2 regions of the Virgibacillus salexigens genome follow, and region 1 is predicted to be linked to the other one. Evidence: a T-box and tRNA genes for the amino acid it is inferred to sense, from the RefSeq annotation. Region 1 holds a T-box; the other holds one or more tRNA genes.
What was found. A T-box is a leader RNA that pairs with one kind of tRNA and senses whether it is charged. The one in region 1 lies ahead of proS (proline--tRNA ligase), so its partner is inferred to be a tRNA-Pro.
Positions count from the first base shown of each region.

Region 1 (11,937 bases):
GATGTCCATGTCCTAGCATTAATGAACCATAGGACAATAGATAATCGACATATTCATTATCATCCACATCCGTTAAATATGCACCATGGCCTTTCTTCATAACAATTGGATGTGGTTCAAAATATTTAATATTGGCTGTCACTCCTCCTGGCATCACCTGTTTAGCTCTGTCCATATATGCCAACGATTGATTCATACGTTTTATCAACCTGCCCACCTCTTTGCGTTAGTTCGTCTGTATTTTTTGATTGAATAACGAGATATTTATTGTATCGTTTTCATGGTAATGGAATTACATTGACAAGTCGAATTGAAATATTTTATGATCATATAAAAATTAATAATAAGGTGGGAATACAGTTGAACTTTGATCAGCTTGAGGCCTTTATTTATATTGCTAATACAGGGAGTTTTAGTAAAGCAGGTGAATTACTTTTTTTATCGCAGCCATCTATTAGTTCTAAGATAAAAGTTTTAGAAAAGGAGCTAGGCGCGCCATTATTTGAACGTAATTATTCAAACGTTTATTTAACTGAGGAGGGGGAAACATTTCTTGCTTTTGCACAAGCAGCTGTCGACTCCATTCAAAAAGGAAAACGCTCTATTCAAAAACGGAACGAACTATTTGATGGTGAAGTAGTTCTTTCTATTGTATTTTCAGGTGCTGGCTACTTCCTCCCTAGTCGCATACAAGCCTTCAGAGATACTTACCCAAACATTAAATTCAGCGTTTTCTCCGGCCATTCTGATCAAGTCTTAGATATGGTACTTAATCAAGACGTTTCCGCCGGAATTGTTCGCTCTATTTATCACCCACAAATCGAAAGTTTCTGTATCGAAGAAGATGAAATGATACTAGTCTACCATTCAGATCATCCCTTAAGTAAATTAGATAAGCCAACCCTTGAGGATCTAGCTAATTCACCACTAATTTTATATAAGCCAGAGACCAAAGATTGGAAATTAATTCAAAACGCTTTTAAAAAGGTAGAACTGGCTCCAAATATTGTTGCTGAGATTGATAGTATTGATGGTGCGAAAGAAATGGTTAAAAATAATATAGGTGCTTCGTTTCTTCCATATTTTTCTGTTAAAAATGACTTGCATAATGGCTTATTACATACAATTAAAATAGACGGAATTCCTAAAATAGAACGAGATTTTGAATTAATTATTAAAAAAGAACAAACCGTTGATGATGCAACAAAATTATTTATTGATTTCATAACTAACTAACCGGTTACTAACTAAACCATTCATTTTGACAGTGACACCCCCTATTGCTATTCTTTTTTTAAAGGAGGCTATTGGTATGAATGTCTATGATTTTCAAACTACTTTAATAGATGGGAAGGAAAAATCTTTAGCAGATTATCAAGGGGATGTTCTTTTAATTGTAAACACAGCAAGTAAATGCGGATTCACGCCTCAATTGGAAGACTTACAAAACCTATACAATTCTTATAAGGAACAAGGATTTAATGTACTTGGTTTTCCATGTAATCAATTTAATAATCAAGATCCTGGCTCGGACGATGAAATCTCAGATTTCTGTCAATTAAATTATGGGGTTACCTTCCCCATGTTTAGCAAGGTAGATGTAAAAGGAGAAAATATTCATCCATTGTTTAAGCACCTTACAGAAGAGGCGAAAGGTATGTTAACAAAGCAGATCAAGTGGAATTTCACCAAGTTTCTGATTAATAAACAAGGAGAGGTAATTGCCCGCTATGCTCCTCAAACAAAACCAAATCAACTAGCGAAAGATATTGAAGCTGCATTAAAAGCATAATTTAAAGGGAGGCCAATGAACATTTGGTCTCCCCTTTCTCTTACCTTATAGTACCTTATCAAGAAAATCTCTAGCTCGTTCGGAAGTTGGCTGTTCAAAAAATCTCGTAGGTTCTGCTTCTTCTACTAATCTACCGTTATCCAAAAACAAGACCCGATCAGCTACTTCTTTCGCAAAATTCATTTCATGCGTTACAATCACCATCGTCATACCCGTCTGTGCCAGATCTTTGATCACATCCAGTACCTCTTTCACCATTTCTGGATCTAATGCTGAAGTCGGCTCATCAAATAACATAATACTTGGTTCCATTGCTAATGCCCTTGCAATCGCAACTCGTTGTTTTTGTCCACCAGATAAACGGTTGGGATACGTATCCTCTTTATCCGTTAATCCTACTTTCGTTAGTAACTGCTTGGCCGTTTTCTCTGCTTCTTGTTTTGATACACCCTTCACCTTTTGCGGCGCATAAGAAACATTATCTAGTACGGTCATATGTGGAAATAAATGAAAATGTTGAAAAACCATTCCGATATTTTTACGGATAACTAATTTATTGGTTTTAGGCAGCGTAATTTCCTGATCGTGAAGAAATATTTGTCCTTCTGTTGGGTCTTCTAATAGGTTTAAACAACGTAGAAAAGTAGATTTACCTGACCCAGAAGGTCCAATTATAGTCACTACTTCCCCTTGCTTGATTGTAGTAGTTATTTGCTGAAGAACTGTACTTTCACCAAATACTTTCGTAATATTGTTTGCTTTAATCACTTTGACGAAGCCTCCGTTCCACTAATCTTCCTACAGAGGTAAGAATATAAACAATTACCCAATATATGAGACCAGCAAATAACAATGGTTCGAAGTTACGATACAAATCTGAACCAACAACTTGCGCTCTTCGCATAATATCTAAATAACCTATGGTAGATACAAGTGCTGATTCCTTTGTTAATGTAATAAACTCATTCATCATTGCAGGCAATATATTTTTAAATGCCTGTGGTAAGATAATATTTAGCATCATCGGTTTATATGGTACCCCTAAAGCTTCTGCCGCTTCGGTTTGTCCTTTATCTACTGCTAAAATCCCACCGCGAATAATTTCGGAAATATATGCTGCCGAATTCAAACCGAAGGCGAGAACAGCTGATAAAAACGCAGAGATATCATACCCCGTTAATTGTGGTACAGCATAATAAATAATCATGAGTTGTAAAATAAGTGGCGTCCCTCGAAATATTGACGTATACGCATCCGCTAACCACTTTAATAGGGGGGTTTTTGTAATTTTACATAGGGATAAAAGCGTACCTAATATAAATCCCATTAGAATCGAAACACTTACAAATTTTAATGTAGCCCATATTCCCTCAAGTATAAAAGGAATATAAGGCACGATTTGGCTGAAGTCCAAATTCATGCCTTATCACCTCGCTTTTCTCTATCTATTGCTTTATTCAACGTTAGATAACCATTTTTCTTCCAGTTCTTTAATTTTTCCTTCTTCTTCTAATTTCGCTAATGCTTCATTCACTTCATTAACGAAGTCATTTCCTTTCGGGAAAGCAATAGCCATGCCAGGTGAGCTAGTCGTTGGATCATCAAATCCGCTTAACCCTTGCTCCTCTTGATAGCCTACTGCTACGGTCTTATCCATATACCCGACGTCAATTCGATTGGAATTTAATTCTTGAACAAGTAGGCCAGAGTTATCAACTTTCTTCACTTCAAAACCATATTCTTCAGCTAGTTTCTCTGCACCTTCCTCTTGAATCGTACCAAGCTGCACACCAACTGTTTTCCCTTTCAGATCGTCGAGTGATTGGATATCCGAATCAGCTTTGGTTAGGAATGATTCTCCTGAATGATGATATTCCGTCGAAAAATCAACATTCTTTTTACGTTCTTCTGTAGCACTCATACCAGACAAAACCATATCTACTCGATCTGCTTGTAAAGCACCAATTAATCCATCAAATTTCATATCTTCTATGTTTAATTCATAACCTAATTCGTCCGCAATCATATGTGCTAGTTCAATATCAAAACCTTCAAAGTTACCTTCTGGGTCACGAGATTCGAAGGGTGGGAAATCCGCAGAAGTAGCCATCTTAAGTACTTTCTTGCCTTCTGAATTCGCATCACTAGAAGCCTCGCCATTATTACCTTGACTTCCACACGCGGCTAATACCGCACCAATTAGCATGAATACGATAAATAAGTTCGTTAATTTCATCATTTTCTTCCCCTCAATTTCGTTTTTATTTATTAAATGCCCCTTTAATTTCAGAGAGCAATATAGGGTTTGTTATGATTTCAAAACCTGTTTTTGCTAGAGCCAGAGCCCCATCTGCAATTACCTGATGACCTTTATCTGTTATCGTTAAATCCGCAAATTCCTTTGTATGCGCGATTAATCCTGGCTCATCCAAACCAATATAAGGGTGAATGGCTGGCACAACTTGGCTAACATTGCCCATATCAATAGATCCATAGTTTTGTTTAGCTGCTTGCACAGGTTTTTTTGTTATTTCTTGTAAATGATTTGTAAACGTTTTTGATAATGGTTGATTTGTTAGCATATTGTCATAACTCAATTCATAGTTAGATATCTCGAGTGTGGCTCCTGTCATCATCGCTGCACCATTTGCAATATGTTTCACTTGATTAACAACTTCATTTAACATGCGTCTCTCCTTCGCCCGTACATAAAACTGAGCAGTCGCCTTATCAGGTACAACGTTGGCAGCATGTCCACCTTCTGATATGATGCCATGAATTCGAATATCTGACGGAAGATGCTGGCGTAGAGCATTTATCCCATTAAATAATTGAATAACACTATCAAGTGCATTAATTCCCTGCTCAGGAGAGGCTGCTGCATGTGAAGACTTCCCGTAATAAGTAAACTGAATTGCATCCATAGCTAATGATTCTCCACTCTCATAGGAACTGTCACTAGGATGAACCATCATTGCTACATCCATTTCATCAAAAATCCCCTGTTCACTCATTGGCACCTTGGCACCATTTGTCTCTTCAGCAGGAGTCCCTAAAACTATAACACTTCCCCCAACCTCCTCTACCTGTTTGCTTAGCGCAATACCTGCTCCAACACTCATCGTGCCAATTAAATTATGACCGCAACCATGTCCAACTTCTGGTAAAGCATCATACTCAGCTAAATATGCAATCACAGGTCCTGGTTGTTTACCTTTAAATGTCGCTTTAAAAGCAGTTTCTCGATCTGCAATACCAGTTTCAATCGTAAATCCATGACTTGCTAGTAAATGAACGAGAGCTTTCATCGATTCATATTCTTGATCTCCTAACTCTGGATGCTTGTATAAGTCATCACTAATTGTACATAACTCTAAATGAATTTCTTCTATTTGTTGTTTCAAAAACGCATCCATCTTCGTTCCCACCCATATGCATATTTATTAATTTATATGTATATTTATACCACAATATGTATAGCTATGCAATAGTTATTTTATTCCACCATTTCACAGAACGGCAGTCTCTTTTACATTGTCAATTAGTTATGATTAAATGCATAAAAAACTTCTGGACACAACTAGAATAGCTAATCCAAAACCCGAATGGTAAAATAACTATTAATTGAAGGTGAAACAAAGCACAGTTTAAGTACGTATAGCAGAAGCGAAGTATGTTGATGGCGTAATGATAGAAGAAATTTTAAGTGTAAACAAATAATCCGAACAGATTCGAAAGAAACCGTCCGGATTATTATTGGAATAAGATTTTTTTATCTTCGTCTCTTTTTAATAAGCTTTTGCCCAAAAAACTAACTCTTTTGCTGGTTTTCCACAGCATACACAGATATCCGCAACTTGCTCTTGTTCAAATGGAATACAACGGGAAGTAGCTAACGTATCTTCTTTGATTTTCTCTTCGCAAGCTAGGTCTCCACACCACATTGCTTTAATAAAGCCAGGATTTTCATATAATACACGACTAAATTCTTCTATCGTAGTGGCAATACTTGTTTTTTTATCACGATGATTCTTTGCCTTCGTATACAAATTCAATTGGACTTCTTCTAAAAGTGCCGTCAATCTTGTTTGTAGTTCAGTTAAAGGAACGAATTCTTTTTCGCCTGTATCGCGACGTACAAGAACCACTTGCTCTTTTTCCATATCCTTTGGCCCCATTTCAATTCGAACTGGGATACCCTTCATTTCATATTCATTAAACTTCCATCCAGGCATCTTATCACTAGCATCAATATCAACACGAACAATATCCTTTAATTGATCACGCAATTCATAAGCTTTGTCCAACACACCTTCTTTATGTTGTGCAATTGGAACAATCATTGCTTGTGTTGGAGCAATGCGAGGTGGAATTACTAGCCCTCGATTATCACCGTGTACCATAATTAATGCTCCCATAATACGCGTGGAAAGCCCCCAAGAGGTTTGATGAACATATTGACTATCTCCATTTTCATCTAAGTACGTAATATCAAATGCTTCGGCAAATCCAGATCCAAAATGATGCGAGGTACCTGACTGCAAAGCTTTCCCATCATGCATAAGGCTTTCGATTGTTAACGTGTATTTTGCACCAGCAAATTTCTCTTTATCCGTTTTCTTACCACGCAAGACAGGAATTGCTAGATATTCTTCAACGAGATCCGCATAAATAGTTAACATTTGATTCGTTTCTTTTGATGCATCCTCATCTGTAGCATGAGCAGTATGGCCTTCCTGCCAATGGAATTCCGAGGAACGTAAAAATGGGCGTGTAGTTTTTTCCCAACGAACGACATTCCCCCACTGATTATACAATTTAGGTAAATCACGATAGGAATGAATGTTTTTGGAATAGTAATCACAGAATAACACTTCGGAAGTAGGACGAATCGCAAGGCGTTCTGTTAACTCCTCTTCTCCTCCGTGAGTCACCCATGCAACTTCTGGTGCAAATCCCTCTACATGATCCTTCTCTTTTTGTAATAAGCTTTCAGGAATAAATAATGGGAAGGCAACATTGGTATGGCCTGTTTGTTTAAATTTTTTATCAAGCTCATCTTTGATATTTTCCCAAATAGCATAACCATAAGGTTTAATAATCATAGTGCCGCGAACTTGACCATAGTCAACGAGATCAGCCTGTTTTACTACATCTGTATACCATTGTGCAAAATCATCTTCCATTGCAGTTATCTTTTCTACAAACTGCTTATTCTTTTTGCCCAAATCAAACACCTCTTTACGATATATAGTAATAAAATACGATTAAAAACATTAAAAAAATCCTCCATCCAATAAAGGGACCGAGGTTGGTGGTACCACCCTTGTTTACGTATATAATGACACTACGTACACTCTATGTTGATAACGGATACGATCCGCACTGCCTTATAACATAGAAGCCTTTCCGACAGTGAGCTCAGGGAGCAGGTTCTAACCCTTGCCTTAGGAATTCTCAGCGGCCATTCCCTCTCTAAAAAGACATCCAGATTATACTAATCTCCTTCATTGCTACAGATATTACCTTCACTATATAGTTTACAATTAACAAAGTCAAGATTTAACGAAGGACTTTTGATACAAGGAAAACAAATCACCATCGATATCCTTCTGTTTAAGATACACAAAACCGGCGTGTTTATATAATTGATTTAGACCTGAATTATCAGCCACACAATCAAGTCGAAGAAAGCAATTTGTTCCAGTTAACTGATTATCCATCCATTGTAGAATTTGTTTTCCAATCCCTTTGCCATGATACCTGCTGCCCACAGCAAAGCGATGAAGATAAAAGGCATTATCTTCTCGATGACCCCACATACAAATATCCCATTCATTCTGTTGATTAGAAAGATTAAATGTAGCAACTAGCTGATTATTTTGCTCTACAACGTATGTCGTATCAGATTGGATGTCTGATTGAATCTTAGCGTCTTCCTCTCCAGTTAGTAAATGACCCCATTGTTCTATCCCCTTTGCTTGTACCCATTGTGCAGCAGTTTTCAGTAAATGAATAATTTCATCCATGTCTTCCAATTTTGCTTTTCTAACTGTATATCCACTATATGGATCGTTCAACGCAATATTAATCACAATCCCCCCTGGAAAGAACTTTTGCAGCTAATGTCTTTTCAAAATGCGCCAATGCCCACTCATGCCCTGTGTGATTAAAGCTTGCTACTGCATCCTCATAGACGATAATGTTGAATCCTTTATTAAAGGCATCCATGGCTGTATGTAAAATACAAATATCTGTACAAACTCCTACAAGATGTATTTCCGTTATATCTCTCTCACGTAACTTCATTTCTAAATCCGTACCTTGAAATGCACTATATCTTGTCTTATCAAGAAAGTAAACATTTTCTTTGTCTTGATGTTCTTGATAAACTTTTGCAAGTTTTCCATATAAGTTCCTGCCTGAAGTGCCACGTATATTATGCGCTGGAAAAAGCGAAGACTCTGGATGGTAATTATCTCCCTCTACATGTGTATCTATCGCAAACACAACAAACTCCCCTTGTTGTATAAAGTTAGTTGTATAGTTAACAATAGATGTTTCAATAGCTTGACCTGGCTTTCCACACGTTAACTTACCATCATCAGCCACGAAATCATTCGTATAATCTACATTGATCAAAGCCTTTCTCATTACAGCATCCCCCTATACACTAAAATAAGATAGCAACAAAGAACCAAATAATCATAAACAGCTGGATAATTACTTTAGCTATCGTTCCTCCTAGAAAACCTACTAATGAACCAAAAGAAGCTAAAAGTGCTTCTTGTACGGTTCGTTGCTGCATTAATTCAATGATAAACACGGTTAAAAACGGAACGATTAATATCCCGAATGGGGGAATAATGAATGAACCTACAATAACAGCAATCGCTGCACCACGTTCTCCCCACTTACTTCCACCGTATTTTTTTACAAAATAACCATTTGCAATAACGTCTGCAACAATGAGAATTACCGTAATAATAGACATTGCTATCCAAAATGACATCGTTAATTCATTTGCGTTAATTACAAAGTGATAGATGAGAAAACCAATCCATATCACAAGTACGGATGGAACAATTGGGAAAATGACCCCTACAAAACTTAAAATAAACAATGCACTAATTAAAATCCACATGATTATGTCTAACATAGTTACCTCCAACGTCACTTACTTTTTTGAAAACATATATGATAGTTTTGTTTCCTGCTTCGTAATTATACGTCTGTAGTTCTCCATATGTTTCGCTACACTTAAAATTGATAAAAAAATGACGATAGAAGTGGGCTCTGGGCCAAAAAAAACAAACGTTGTAATTAAAAAAGAAAGATACATACATAATACACCAACAACTAGGTAATCCGTTGCAAAAGTAAATAATAACAGTATTCCTATTCCAATAACAGCAATTTTCCAATCTATGGCTAATAAGATGCCGACGAGTGAAGCAGTCCCTTTTCCTCCACTAAATTTCATTGTAATTGGATAGTTATGTCCTAGAATAATGAATAAAGCTGTAATATAGATGAGCAATGTTTGCTCTTTACCATTGATCCCATTTTCATTTAAAATATAGAGTACAAGTAATATTGCAAACGTAGCTTTAAATATATCAATTAATGCAACTAGTATCCCATATTTCCATCCAAGTAAAATAGTCGCGTTAGAAGCACCTGCGTTTTTTACTCCATTCTTCTTTATATCCACCTGTTTATATATACTTACTAGCTGCGATCCATGCAGGCAGCCTGCTAAGTATCCAATAATTGAGACAGCTAACGTAATCATTATATCCCCCTTCCTTTTACTCATTATAACGTAAAACTGGAAGAAAATAATAAAGATTTTTTAAGATTTTGGTATTTCAACTTAATACCCTTTAAAGAAGAAATAATATTTTTACATTAGAGGAGATCACCATGAGAAAATTGCAACAAATACTACTTCCATGGCTGCTAATTTCCGTATTTCTCATCATCTTATTCCAACTTTATCAAGGACAAAACGAAGAGTATACAGACCAAAGAGAAGATGTTGGAGCAGCAACGGAATTACATCCAACGGTGGAAGAGAAGAAAAATAAATTAATTGAACAAGCAGTAACGAAAGATATCCATGTAGTGATAACGGATGACGTTCGCTCATTTGAACGCCAAGAAGAATTATATCAGCAAGGAAGAGCGACAGATGGCGAGATTGTGACATACGCACAAGGTGGCGAATCCTATCATAATTATGGACTTGCTATCGACTATGCACTTGAAAACAAAAACGGCGAGTTAATTTGGGATATCCATTACGATGGCAATAATAATAATCAATCCGATTGGTTCGAGGTTGCAAATATTGCAAAAAATCTAGGATTTGAGTGGGGTGGAGACTGGGAAGGATTTAAAGATTATCCACATTTACAAATAACATTTGGCTTAAGCATTGAACAACTGCAACGTGGTATACGCCCTAAGCCTGCACAAGAATAGTTTATTTTGTTACCACTTTCTAATAAAAAATGTAGCTTTTCCTTATGAATGAAAAGCTACACTTTTATTAACGGAATCTCGACCAACACGCATCAAAGCTCCAGGGAAGTCTTCATCCGGATAACCAAATGAAATACCAAATAATAGTTTCATGTCCTCTGATATGTCTAGAGATTCTCTGACTTGATTAGCAAAAAAGCCTAATGATGTTTGCGGAACGCCACCTAATCCCCTCGCTGCAAGAGCTAATAAAAATGACTGACCATACATCCCAATATCGGCGGCTACTCGAACGTTATCCCCAAAAGATGGCATAAATAGAAAGGCAACATGAGGAGCGTGAAAGAATTCATAGTTTAAGTTAACGACACGCATTCTGCCTTCACGGTCATTCCTATCGATTCCCATCGCCTGTTGATAAGCAATGGCTTGTTCTATTTGACGTTCAGAATAACGCGCATAATAATCTTTTGTATCAAATGAAAAATCAGCAGTATGTTGGCCATTACGATTCGCTTCTAAAATCTTGCGACTTAATTCATCTTTTATATTCCCGGATACAATATGGACGTCCCAGGGTTGCGTATTACAATTGGAAGGAGTAAATTGAGCATCTTCCAAAACTTCCGTAATGGTCTCGCTATTTACCGGCGTCGATTTAAATCCCCTGATTGAGCTTCTACTACGGACTAACTTTTGAAAATAATTCTTATCTATGGGACGACCCCTCCTTAGATATCTGTATAGCTTGTACATTATCCTATATGTATATCATAAATGATCGATTATCATATCAAAAGTAATAAAGCTGTTGAATGCGACCAACAGCTTTATTTGTGTCTATATTATATCATGATTCACCTGGGAAAAGGATTCCATTTTCTTTTCTAAGTTGTTCAGTTATTTGGACAACGATACGGCTTCTTTCCAGACAGGCATCATGCCATTTCCTATCTTTTCCTTTCAACATTTTCTCAAAAGCTTGAATTTCATAGATCATGTCAGCCTCATATTGTTGACTTGCAAGCGAAGTTGTTTTTGAAGCAATACGGTCATATAATTGCAGATCACTAATTGGAGCTACACTATCCATCGTCAAGGAACCATCTTCACCATGAATTTCTGACGGCAGGCTTGCATTGGCAATTTTTGAACAAAGAATAGTTACAATAAAACCCTTATAGGTTAATACAATTGTGCCACTACCATCAATCCCATTAGATAATAAAACTGGGAAATAATTGACTTTCTCGGGCTGTCCAAACAAATCAATTGCCATGCTTAACGGATATACACCCAAATCCATTAATGCACCACCGGCAAAAGTTTTAGAGAATATATTTGGATCTTTACCTTCTTTATATTGATCATATTTTGATGAATATTTCACATATTGAAACATGGCACTACGAATAACGCCAATTTGTAATAGTTGTTCTTTTAAGATTTTGTAATTAGGAGAGAATAGATGCCGGAACCCTTCAAAAACGAAGACATCATTGGCCCTCGCCAAGTCCATTATCTCTTCTAATTGCTGCACAGTATATACCATTGGTTTTTCACAAAATACATGTTTCCCATTCTGTATACATAATTTGATATGATCGGCATGCAATTTATTGGGTGAAGCAACATACACAACATCACTTTCATCCGTA
Region 1 covers NZ_CCDP010000002.1:592,416-604,352, forward strand. The annotation lists gene BN990_RS15830 (aspartate aminotransferase family protein) at 1-217, opposite strand, end outside; gene BN990_RS15835 (LysR family transcriptional regulator) at 361-1,236, shown strand; gene BN990_RS15840 (glutathione peroxidase) at 1,313-1,792, shown strand; gene BN990_RS15845 (amino acid ABC transporter ATP-binding protein) at 1,838-2,560, opposite strand; gene BN990_RS15850 (amino acid ABC transporter permease) at 2,553-3,212, opposite strand; gene BN990_RS15855 (ABC transporter substrate-binding protein) at 3,246-4,031, opposite strand; gene BN990_RS15860 (M20 family metallopeptidase) at 4,054-5,208, opposite strand; gene proS (proline--tRNA ligase) at 5,581-7,020, opposite strand; T-box leader at 7,090-7,312, opposite strand; gene BN990_RS15870 (GNAT family N-acetyltransferase) at 7,348-7,887, opposite strand; gene BN990_RS15875 (cysteine hydrolase family protein) at 7,880-8,446, opposite strand; gene BN990_RS15880 (DUF456 domain-containing protein) at 8,466-8,951, opposite strand; gene BN990_RS15885 (glycerol-3-phosphate acyltransferase) at 8,970-9,587, opposite strand; gene BN990_RS15890 (M15 family metallopeptidase) at 9,719-10,279, shown strand; gene BN990_RS15895 (nitroreductase) at 10,322-11,035, opposite strand; gene BN990_RS15900 (Gfo/Idh/MocA family protein) at 11,130-11,937, opposite strand, start outside.

Region 2 (11,937 bases), on a different contig from region 1:
CTCGTAATCGGTTCCCCATCTTCACTCATTCCTACTGTGTTATTAACGATATAATCTGCGTCCCAAGCCATCTTATTATCACAACGAAGCAAGCCAATATCTGCATCTACAAGATCTTTTACGATCATTAAGTCAATTGTGTCACTTGCTTTTCTATTCTCTAGATCTATTTCGAAATGTTCAGCATATCGTTCAAATAGGTCTTCGATTGCAGCAATTTCAATGGGGCACTTCTCGCCATATGGAGCTTTCTCCATCTCTACTAGAGGACAAGAGTGAGAATAAGGACACGCCTCCGCTTTACAAATGATCGGAACTGACGCATATAGACCATGCTTTGTATTTCTGAGTCTTTTAGCTACTTGAATAGCTTCAACAGCATCTGGATTAGAAGTCCATGCTGTATGGTCTAATTCTTTCGCACTTGCAGATATAGCAGCTAATCCAGCTTCTGTTTTAGGTCCTGTCTTGCTCATAGAAATTCCTCCTAAATATAAAAGGGCATACTCACTCGATCCCCCTTAACCTGCTGGTGCTTTGTGAGGCGGTGCAGTTGCCCGTTCTTTAATTTTACAATACCTGTATTTTTTAAGAAATTTTTCTAAGAAGGAATAAAAAAAGCAGGATGCTTCTAATGCATCCTGCTACAGTGACGGTCGTACCCATTGTTAATGTTTTGCTTTGTTATTCTTTTTTTTGCACTTTTACTGCTGTTTTTCCTTTTGCTTTAGTTCCTCAATATACGCCTTCTCTTTTGCTTCTTCAGTTATCGCTTTTTCAAGAAGTCTTCTGATTTCATATGCTCTATCATTTGGCTTGATGTCCTTAAAATGATTTCGTAGCAAGTCGTCATTCTTTCGAATTCGAGCTACAAGCATATTATTGTCTTGCGACATGCGGTTGCATCTCCTTCACAGGACTTACATACTCCTCTAATACTTTCTCTTGACCAAGCTCATCTGATAACTCAAGAACACCATACATATAAAATCCTAGAAGGTTCGTAAATTGGGAATTTTCCATTATAATAAATCCTTGGATATTTTCTTTTTCAAAGTTCTTGCCAACTTCCTTTGCGTAGACATGAGCCCCCCCACCAGTGGCAATAATCAATTGTAACCGGTTAGACTCATTTCCCCATGCTGTTGTAATTGAATCAGCAATAGGTTTAGCTCGATCAGCAATAACAGCTTGAATTTCATCTGATACATCAAAGTCAGTATTTCTATATTTAATATTTCCAGTCTGAATCGCATAGTCTAAATCCTGATCTGACGGGTGGAACATATAACCCATATCAGCGAATTTTAATTCGATAGATCTGCGAAGACGCTTATATACTTCTGTTACTCCAATTGTTGATTTATTTTTTGTGTCATCTTCTAGTACAACCCCATTACGGAATAAAGCATAATCCGTAGATACATGTCCGAAGTCAATGACTCCTAAATATTCTGCACGATGTTCAGACGGTGCTAAGAAGCTTTCTTCATCAAAGCGAAATTGATTGTATGTAACGGTACCTTCTGGTTGTCTTAACACAACTACGCTTTTGACTTTCACGTCTTTTTTAATGCTATTTTTACTGTCTAAATAGAACTCTACGGTAAAGTCTTTACTTAAGAATGATTCTAAGTCTTCTTTAATCTTCATGTCGTAATCTGTATTCGGAAGCCCCGTAACAATAGTAACTTCATATGTTCCACTTTTATCAGGAAGGCTTAACCCAATTCCTGTATGGAAAAGAACCCTACTCTTTTCATCATTGGCACGATTACGTTTTTCAGTACGCACGTTTACATTTTCTTCTACTGGCATACCTAAAGCATTATCTCCAACGAAATATGTTCCTTCTTCCGTTTTCACCACTAATTCTTGTATGTTTATTTCACTAGAGGATAGCAATGGACGGCTTGCTGGTGTCCCACTAACTACGCCACTTGGTATTACATGTGGCTCTGGCTTTGCATTTGACATATACTTTAAACCACCAAAACCTACGTCTACCCCTACTAAATATGGCACCTTCTTCTCTTTCGTCATTCCCTATTTCTCCCTCCAGTATAATATGTTTAAATTGTTAACATTTTGAACATATTCCTAGTTTACCTATAAATGCTGATAGATGCAAGTATTACCAATAAAAAAGCACCGCTTTTTGCGATGCTTTCTTTAGGAAAAGGAAGGATAATGGAATTTTAGAGCTTGCAGCTCTTTTAAAGAGCCTAGGAAAACAGGGAAACCCAAGCTCCTTAAAACAACTGCAAATCGATATGGACAGGAACTAAAGAGACATCAAATATTAATATTAACGATATATGAGATAAAATGAAAGGAGTGTAATATGAATGAAAGATAGTCTCTTTAGCCCTATTCCTATATCAAGGCAAAGGGGGTAATAGTTGTGTTCTTGACTGGACTCTCACCAGTATCTCTTGTGACAAGCGCATTAACTTATACTACAAGAACATATAAGCGCCCTCTTGGGAGTTGAACCCACCCACAACAGCATATGGCCATCTATCTGTTGACTCATCCACCGAAAGGAAAGGGCATATAATCTCGATAGCAGGACTTGAACCTACGACCTCTGCGTCCCAAACGCAGCGCTCTACGCAAACTGAGCTATATCGAGTTGTATCCTTGCAGTTGTAAACCACTCTAACAACTGCTCTGTATTCATGTTTAGCACTAACTCTTGTCAGGTGATACGCCTTAGCTAAATGTAAAATACATTTTTTTGCTCAATTTTATTCTTGCCTGTATCAGAAGGCTGAGCCGTGGAGTTGTTATAAAATAGTGACCTTCATAGGAATTGAACCTATATCCACCTCTTGCTAAGCAATAAACCAGTCATCACCTAGTAAGTGTAGTAGAATTCTCCAGTAAGATCATTATGTATACGGGTCAAGATTAATTGACCCGATTTTATAAAGCAGGCAATGGATGAAGAGTCATACTTTCGTCAGTAACCCATCCTCCTGCAGCAGGATCATCAAAATAATGATAAATATATTGTCCAACTGCTTTTTGATTAACATCTGGTAGAAGAAAACCCACATTAACTACTCTTTTATTTTCCTCATCTGTTATTACTTCTTCATGAATTAGCTCTGCGTCCATTATAGTGAAAGGTTCTCCTGTTCCAGGATAGTTCATAAAGTTATCAACGAACCGTGGTCCATGGTTAGGATACATTTCATCTGGTGGATAAAACTGTATTCTTGTGTTTTGAGTAGGTTCTACAGCAAAATGTAATATTTCTGTAAATACACCATTTTTTCCACCTGCATAGTTACACATATACACTGCTTCTGGTTCTGTGAAATCCATACCATCAGCTCCTATATTTTATTAGTTGACATTCCCTGTTGGAGTTGCACCTTACCATCTACAGTTAACTCACTATAGACTGACTACTAACTAGTAGGGAACATATGGCTGAGTAGGTAGGATTCGAACCTACGACTAACCGGTTAACAGCCGATTGCTCTACCGCTGAGCTACTACTCAATATTGCAAATGCTCTAATGAAGAACATTTGCCTTTAAAAAGAGAAGAATAAATATGCTTCTAACAAACCCTTAAATAGATAATACTACAAAATGTAATGTCTTTCAATATATTTATTATAATATTTTAAACTTTTTTTATATTCAGTTTTTAATCTAGACATCTTGTTATTCTCTTTTTATATTCATCTGTAGATTTGCATTATTGATGAAAGCTTGATAATCGTTCTCTACCCTTCCTCCAACTACATATATTGGTCCTTCAGACTTATGGAGAATTTCACGAGACAGCTTAAGTATTTTCCTGAAATAACTATTATCAATAAACTCTATATCTTCCATAATAACTGCATCTGCAGATAGTCCTGCAACCAGATGGCTATCACCATTAACACCAAAAAAGGTAATCCGTTTTCCATTATCTAAACATAGCGTGTTTGAATTAGAATAAATAACATTAACTCCCTGCTCTTCGAAAACGTCTTTATAGACCCTTGTATTCAAGGTTACAGTGCCTCCTATCAATACTACATGGTTCCATTCGGATTTGTTTATTTTTTTGGCAATATTATAGGATTTTCCACTTCCTCTGTCAGCAGTAACAGCTAATGTTTTACAGTTAGCTTCTTGAAATAAGTCCCATTTATCTTTTTTCTTAAATAGTCTTTTAAATATTTTTTTCATAATTAATTCTCCTTTTTTGTAATGCATTACTTTATTAAGGCAAAGATACTTTCAGTACAAATAACACTCCTTCTATATAAAACAACTAATTGCAATGGCAATAATAAATATCCTTACGATGTGAACAGTCTGATCAATGGAGATAATAACAAATTGGGGTACGTTCTTTATTTCAAAGTTTTTTTGTTTTGCTATTTTCTTTTCTAAGAAATTCTTCCAGACTATTATTGGTTTTCTTGAATCAACAAGATAGTGTTCGATTAATGTTATTAAAAATACGATACTTGCTACCACCCAATTAAATGGTATAAGTAACAGTAATCCAATTGTTAGTGAATATACGAAACAATGCCTGAATCTTGCCAAACGCTTTTTTGTTTTATTCTGTGCTTGCCAGTCAGTTTGAAATAAATAATCTCCTATGTTATGACCTACATACTGAAAAATAAATGCTGTGCAGAAAATAATCATATTCACTATTTTGTTTCCTCCTTTACTCCAAGCCATTCTTTTGGGGACTTACCTAAAGCTCCTTTAAACATGTTGAAACTATTTTCTGCCTTCTGTTTACGAATCCATTCAGGTGTCCTATTTTCTTTTAATAACTCTTCTCTATGTTGACGGTGTTCGATATTAAACATATTTCGATATACCTGTAGTGCATAATAGCACTCGTTATGAGTAGGTTTTCGACCTTCAATCATATCTACTGCAATCTCATACAGTGTCCGCATGTTTTATCTCCTAACTTTTAATTTACACCTATCTTAATCACAGTATCAATAACTGCCTTAAATAAATAATCCTTCGTTTTCTGTTCTACAGGTAATTCATTGTAGGGAACTAAACAAGGATGCGTCTTATCGGGTGCATCTTCCCACTTTGGTTGTGATAAATCTCCAATACTTTCACAGTATGCTTTATTTACGTTATGACATAATTCAGCTATTTGATTTTTGTTCATGTTTATTTCTCCCCTTTTTTAATTCTTTTTTTCCATAGATATTTCGGGGATAGCATAACCCCTTCTTCTATTTTCACTTTATTTTTTCTTTGAAGATACCTAGCTAGAGTAAGTAGAACAGTGTGATAGTTATATTTTAGTTTTTGATGTATATCATAGAAGATCTTCAATAAATTAACTGGTCCTGAAGCTATTAGTAATTCACCTCTAATGTAATCATCGTGCCATACTTTAAAGTCACTTCTATTCTCACATTCCCACCAATACTCAACAGATATTCTTGTTGGCCACCAAGTTCGTTTATTTTTTATTTTTTTATATTCCTGTGATTCGTACTTGTACTCAGATAACTGTAATCTCTTCACCATTTCTCCCCCTTTACTATTTGTAAATCTTACTACGATCTATTGGCACTATTTTAGAATAGCCATAACCTAAATCGATTATCTCTGAATTGTTCCTCAAGTCTACAGAACCATTTTCTACTAAGCGTTCATGCAGTGTTTTCTGTTCTGTTTTCTTTCTTCTGATGTATGTAGGCTTCTTCCCGTTTTCCATATACAAATCCTCCTTTTTATTTTCATTTATTCTTATTTAGACCTAAGTGTAATGCATTACAAATAGTTTATCTTACTCTGAATTTAAAGTCACTACCTAAACCTGGGGAAAAACCCTTATAGGGGAAAATTTCTAAAAAAAATTGCTCGGGGTACTACCTTTTATATAGGGAGTTTTCCAGGGCGTTTGTAGCCCCCACCCCTAACAAACTATTAGAAAAGGATGATGAACAATGCAAACAGTATCATTAGTAAACTTATTCAACCAATTAAAAGGATCAGGCAAATGTATCCGATTCGGTGACTTAATGAAAAGAGGATTTAATGCTGATCTAATCAAGGTAGCTGTAGAGAGATGTGAGATCGAACTAGGATTAGATGGAGAAGGATACACCATTGTTGTATTTAACTAATGAATCGAAACACCTTTCAAGAAAGGAAGGTGTATGCAGGACATGACCACCCTGTACTGATGAGATAGGTCACACTATTGTCCAGCTCATGACATGAAACCGAGCATTAGAAAGGAGTCAATATGACTACAACGAGCATGAATAAGGATGCACTAACTACTGTACTAGCAGGTGCAAAGGAAGGAGTCAATAAGATAAAGAAGTCAAAACGATTTGAATCCATAGTTGAGAAAGCAGGTGTTGCATTAGGTAAAGCATACCGTGCAACAGAAGCTTTTATTAAAGGACATTGGAAGAATGCTGCGCTTGCCACAGCTACAACAGTAGGTGCTGGTGCGATAACCACTGGGCTAGGCAGTGCGTTATGCGCAGGCGCCTTACTATATGGTGGCATAAAGACACTAGCCTACTACCTAAGCCATAAACAGGTGCGATTCAAAGATGCAACTATCAATTTGTTTATTGAAAGTAGTATTGGATTCGTATATGGCATGGGCTTACTACTTGCTTATCTAATAGGTGGCACATTGCTAATCACGCTATCTGCTGAATTGGGACATTTCCTAGCTGCTAACTGGATGTATGTGCTGTATCTACTAGTAGGTTAATAGCCTTGTAGTGTACCTCTGCCCCTCTCTATAGCGACACATCACATAGCTACTATAGAGTGTATGAACAGCTAGGTGATCGATAGGTGTTGTACATGCCCTGCTCTATCGTCAAAGAGATAATCATGTGCCTGTAGTGATTCCTGTAGAGTAACCGCTCGTCATTACAGAAGCTTTATATGTAATACCAATCAATTAGATTTAAAACAAATTAATCATTGGAGGAATTTAAAATGAAAAACTTATTAATCAAATTCGTACAACAGGACGCTACAGATAAGAAGATTCAACTTGTATTCGTTGGAATGTTAGCTTTTCTATTCTTTGCACTAACACACTAAAAAACAATTGGAGGAATGAACGATGGACGTAACTTACAAACAATTAATTCTCGAAGGAAAATATCTTGGCTACTGTGGTCATATGGGATACCTGTATTCCATCTTTGTTAGATATGACGAGAAGGAACAGGAAGTATATCAAATCTATGGTGTTCATGGAAATGCGTTACATTTTCTTATTGAATATCCAATACTACGAAAGGAGCATGATGTAGATGAACTATAATATGCCAACTGGAAGATATGTTGAATTATACGTCAAAGAAATCTTCAAAGAACTGTTTGAAACAACTTATGTTGAAGCAACAAAAGAAGATGATCTATATCGAGGGACAGACTTCTTCATTGGGTCTGTTCCTATTGATGTAACCATTAATGAAAGTAAAGATCACTGCAAGTTAATTAAGAAGTATTTATTGGATGGCGTTACAGTCTCCGTGTCCAAACGTAACCGTAACGCCAGGGTAACATTCGAAAGACCAGTATTAGTCTTTCATTTTGATCTGTACGATTTGCGAGATCGTATGCAGATCTGTGAGTTAATCGATGAATCACTCACACAAGACATTATAACAGAAATCTTAGGCCTTTATAAATAAGGCTAACCACAAAGGAGAAATGATTACTATGAAAAATCAAACTGCGACTGTATCAAATCAATCTAACCAAACTAAAGGAGATGTTATTAAAATGGAAAATCGTACAATGTTAAAAGAAAATGGTTATCTATACACTGTTCAGGACATTCTTGCTGCCCTATCTAAATCAGAAGGTTTCAAATCACGTGATTCAAAGAACTTTGCTCGTGTACTAAGAGCAATGTCAGAAGGAAAGGCATTACTTGATATCTTAGCTAATCCGTCACTAGCAGGAGTACCGAATAATCAAGTTCGGTACTTTACTGAGTTTGTAGAAAACAACAAACTAGCAAAACGTGTATATAAACCAACACGTAAAGGTGTACTTGTTCCAATTGCTGATATTAATCTAATGGAAATGCAAGAAGATAAAGTATACTCAACAATTGATTATTCTGAAGTAAATGTAGACTCTTATAAAGAGATTAGTGAATCGTTCTTGAGTGAAACACTAGCTTCTACACCAGAGATGATTGAGTTTACTCGTAATGGAAAACTTATTAAACAACGCATGATGCTTCCTATGCGTCATGTCTTCTTCGTGAGCTTAGGCTTGGAGCTCCCTGAAGAAGAAGCGGACTATGATCAGGAAGACTTTGATAATATTCATCTTCGTGAACGAGTAATGAAAGATGGATTTTATTTTACAGACGAAAATGGTGAAGAAGGACATGCTTACTTCTTCTTACGCACTCCATCTCAAGCACGTGTGTTACAAGCAGTCTTTATTGATACAGCTTTCATGTCCCCTGTTCAAGCGTTAAAACTATTAGGTCATGAATTAATTGCTTATGGCTCTCAAGATAATGAAGGCAATTATGTTGTTAAAGTAGACAAAATGATTACTCGTCCAGGTCTAGCTGGTACAAATACTGTTGCTTCTAAGACAGTTGATATTGGAAATATCGTGGAGATTAATCATAAAGGTGAACAACGCTTAGTTGGTGGTGTGCATACCCTACGTGTTGTAGAAGATAGACAAGTTGAAATTAAAACAGGTACGTATCGTGCTTGGGACAAAGAGAAACAATGCTTTAAAGAGTTTGATGCAAATGAGCATCCGATCTCACTAACAGCAGCAGATGGTGCGATCTTCTGTGATGAAGAGATTTATCATACACTTGGTGCAGAGTTCGGTCAATTTAACGATGCATGGCAAATTCGCATTACTCCATTTGTTAAAGGTCTTATGGTGTTCGTGCCAAATCTACGTGCTTACTATGATGATCATATTATTGCATTTAAGTCTGCTGTTAAAGGTGACTTTGCTAATCTAATTACAGCTAATCCTGACTTCAAACCACAACTACGTATTGCTATGTTTAACCGTAATCTTAATCAAGAAAAGACGTATACGGATATGCCTTATCAATTTGTACAAGCTTCTTCACTAAACACAAGTGACCTATGGAAAGTTATGAAACCACACTTAGAAAAAGTAGGCAATGCATTACACGATCCAAGTATCATGAAGAAATATGTAGGGCTAGATAAAGTCATTGATGCTGATCTATTCGATCAGGAAACAGAACACTACATGATTGATCAGTCTCGAGTATCAACGTTTACTTCGTTCTTAGATATGTTTGATTGGACTTATGAAGATGTGCATATGAAACGCTATGCATTAGATGTGCTCAAAGAAAAGATTGCTGATTGGAAAACCGGCAATGTGCCTGTAGAAGGACATTATCGCTATTTAATGCAAGATCCATATGCTGTACTAGAAGCTGGTACAAAGTATACCGTTCGCAATGAAAATGGAGATCTAATGATAACAAATCGTGGATCTTATCACATTCAACCAAACGAAGCATTTGTCCCATCTGCTCATGAACATAAATCAAATGTCTATGTAGCAGCTGGACGTAACCCAATGATTGCAAAAGGTGAGTGGCAAGTGGTCCGTCATCGCCCTATCGATATGTATAACCGTGCTTATAAGAAAGGTGCTTTCCGTAACATTACACTTATGAGTGTGCATGACATGAGACTATTTGCTATGGGTGGAGCTGACGTTGATGGAGATACTGCACTAACTGTAACAGATGAAACAATTGTACAAGCATTAAAGCGTAAAGAAACTTCTCCAGTAATGGATATCTCTTTTGTTGAGAAAGATGGCAATATCGAATTCTTAGGAGATGGTGTTCCTTATTCAAAAGAAATGACTGGTGTATATCGTATGCCAGAACACTTAGTAGACAAGCAAAATAATTACAAGATCACATTTACAAAAGAACAAAATACAGATGAACTCTATGAAGAGGTTCATAAGCTAGGTGTTGATTATGTCATACGTACATTAAAGCCAAACAAAATTGGTATTGCTACTAACATTGCATCTATCTTGGCAGATGCTGTTCGTGGCTTAGGCTATGACTTATATTTGAATAATGTATCTCAAGATCAAGTAATGACTACGATTAAACAGTATGAGAACTGGATTGACATCCTACGCTTAGTACAAGGTTGGGAAATTGATGCAGCTAAACATGGTGGTGCCTATCAAGAAGTCATGAAAGAAACATTAGACTTTATGGATAACCCACCTGAATCATTATCATATCTACACAAAGGTCTTGGTCGTCGTGTATGGAATAAGCCTAATTGGTTAGCAGCACGTGTTGGAAAGAAAGGTCATGATCTGGGGTCTGTGTTGTCACGTCTTATGGATCTTGTTCAACAATTCGAAGACAATATGTTAACGAATGAATTGGAAAGAATGCATCTAGAAGCAGATAGCTTTTCTCTGTTAGCTAAACTAAACAGTGCATTCCAATTAGATCCTGCTTACTTTAATGAGCTTGCTAATCATGTAAAACAATTAAAAGCTTCTTATGGTTCAGCTGTTCGTAAGACACATCAAGCAGCTCAAGATAAGAAGCAAGTTATTATTGAATCAAATACACCTGATCATATACGTGATCTCCAATTTGAAGAAATTGAAGTGAAGTTAAACAACTATATTGGAGACATCGCAGATATGGCTCGTGATAAGATTGCAGAGCTTATGAGTATGTATCCAGCTAAAGATATTGGATATGTATCTTACTATGTAACATATGTAGATCGTAAGAAAGAAGCATCTCTCTCTTTCCCATGGACTGTAGCACGTGAAGCATTTATTCAGACACTTTCTTATGTGGAGAATAAAGAGAAGCAAGATCAACTTACTGCGAATGAAGTTGTAGACAATAATATTACACTTGCTGTATGTATTCCTGATGCGATTCAAGAGCAGTTTACAATGGAGAAAGTATTAGAAGGATTGCATAAGCAACCATCATTCATTCAAGCTGTAGGTGATAAGTATAGACTAATCATTGGTCAAACTGAAGTAGGCTTTGTATTTAATTCAGCTAAGAATATTAAGTCACTTCTAGGTCATGATAAGTATGAACTTAATATCAGTACGTCTACACCTGGCCGTGGAACACGTACAGTTAACCTAGAAGTGAATGAACTAATCAAGATAGGAGCCTAACGCCTACAAGCTCCTATGCTGTTAGTATAGCATATCTAAAGTAGTACGACCATTGTTCGTGTATGGAGTCCAACATTGCTAGTTCCTCTTAGGACTAACTAGGATGTTGGTCTTCTATATACGAATGTTATCTTATATTGCAAGGATAATGTTCGGATATAGAAGAAATCCTTCGGATAGGTGTATCAGCATAGCAATGCTCCCCTCTCCTCCCTACCGTTGCATAGCGACACTGCCTTCGGCACAGCAGACCACCTCCGCCCGCTCCTTCTATTTGCCAGTTAAGCTTGCTAGCGCCCACTCTCACAGCACGTTCACCGACTACACTAGTAGTATGCGGGTTATGTTTCAGCACAGCTCACTTGTCCACTATTTGTCAGCCTGTCGGCTAGCTCATTGAGTTATAGCCCCCACTATAGCTCGCTCACGCTTTCCTATTGCCCACTAATGGGTAAACCCTCGGTAACTCTGCATTCTATCTGCACGGCTCTCATTTTGCCTCCTAGAGGGCGGGGTGGGAGCATTGCCGAGGGAAAAGTGTGTGTGCAGATGTAGCAAGCGTACCGATATAGATAGCTCTGCCGAAGAAGAAAGCTCAGCGTAGCTCTGCTTATCTATAGTCTACATACTGCAACTATAAGCTTATTAGCTAGCTCATCCTCTGCTGTATATTTCTGTTCATACCAACATAGTAAGCGTACTGTATCTTTTAGTAGCCTATCCTCTCTGCCCC
Region 2 covers NZ_CCDP010000003.1:384,636-396,572, forward strand. The annotation lists gene BN990_RS19975 (hypothetical protein) at 1-476, opposite strand, end outside; gene BN990_RS19980 (hypothetical protein) at 705-896, opposite strand; gene BN990_RS19985 (ParM/StbA family protein) at 880-2,043, opposite strand; tRNA gene BN990_RS19990 (tRNA-Pro) at 2,561-2,635, opposite strand; gene BN990_RS19995 (hypothetical protein) at 2,929-3,333, opposite strand; tRNA gene BN990_RS20000 (tRNA-Asn) at 3,439-3,513, opposite strand; gene BN990_RS20005 (hypothetical protein) at 3,681-4,196, opposite strand; gene BN990_RS21670 (DUF3307 domain-containing protein) at 4,269-4,703, opposite strand; gene BN990_RS20015 (hypothetical protein) at 4,673-4,930, opposite strand; gene BN990_RS20020 (hypothetical protein) at 4,948-5,160, opposite strand; gene BN990_RS20025 (hypothetical protein) at 5,163-5,525, opposite strand; gene BN990_RS23030 (hypothetical protein) at 5,542-5,718, opposite strand; gene BN990_RS20030 (hypothetical protein) at 5,951-6,130, shown strand; gene BN990_RS20035 (hypothetical protein) at 6,253-6,738, shown strand; gene BN990_RS20040 (hypothetical protein) at 7,102-7,305, shown strand; gene BN990_RS20045 (hypothetical protein) at 7,295-7,678, shown strand; gene BN990_RS20050 (RNA dependent RNA polymerase) at 7,707-11,204, shown strand.
Region 2: it encodes a tRNA-Pro, which carries the amino acid that the T-box ahead of proS (proline--tRNA ligase) is inferred to sense. The anticodon was not compared.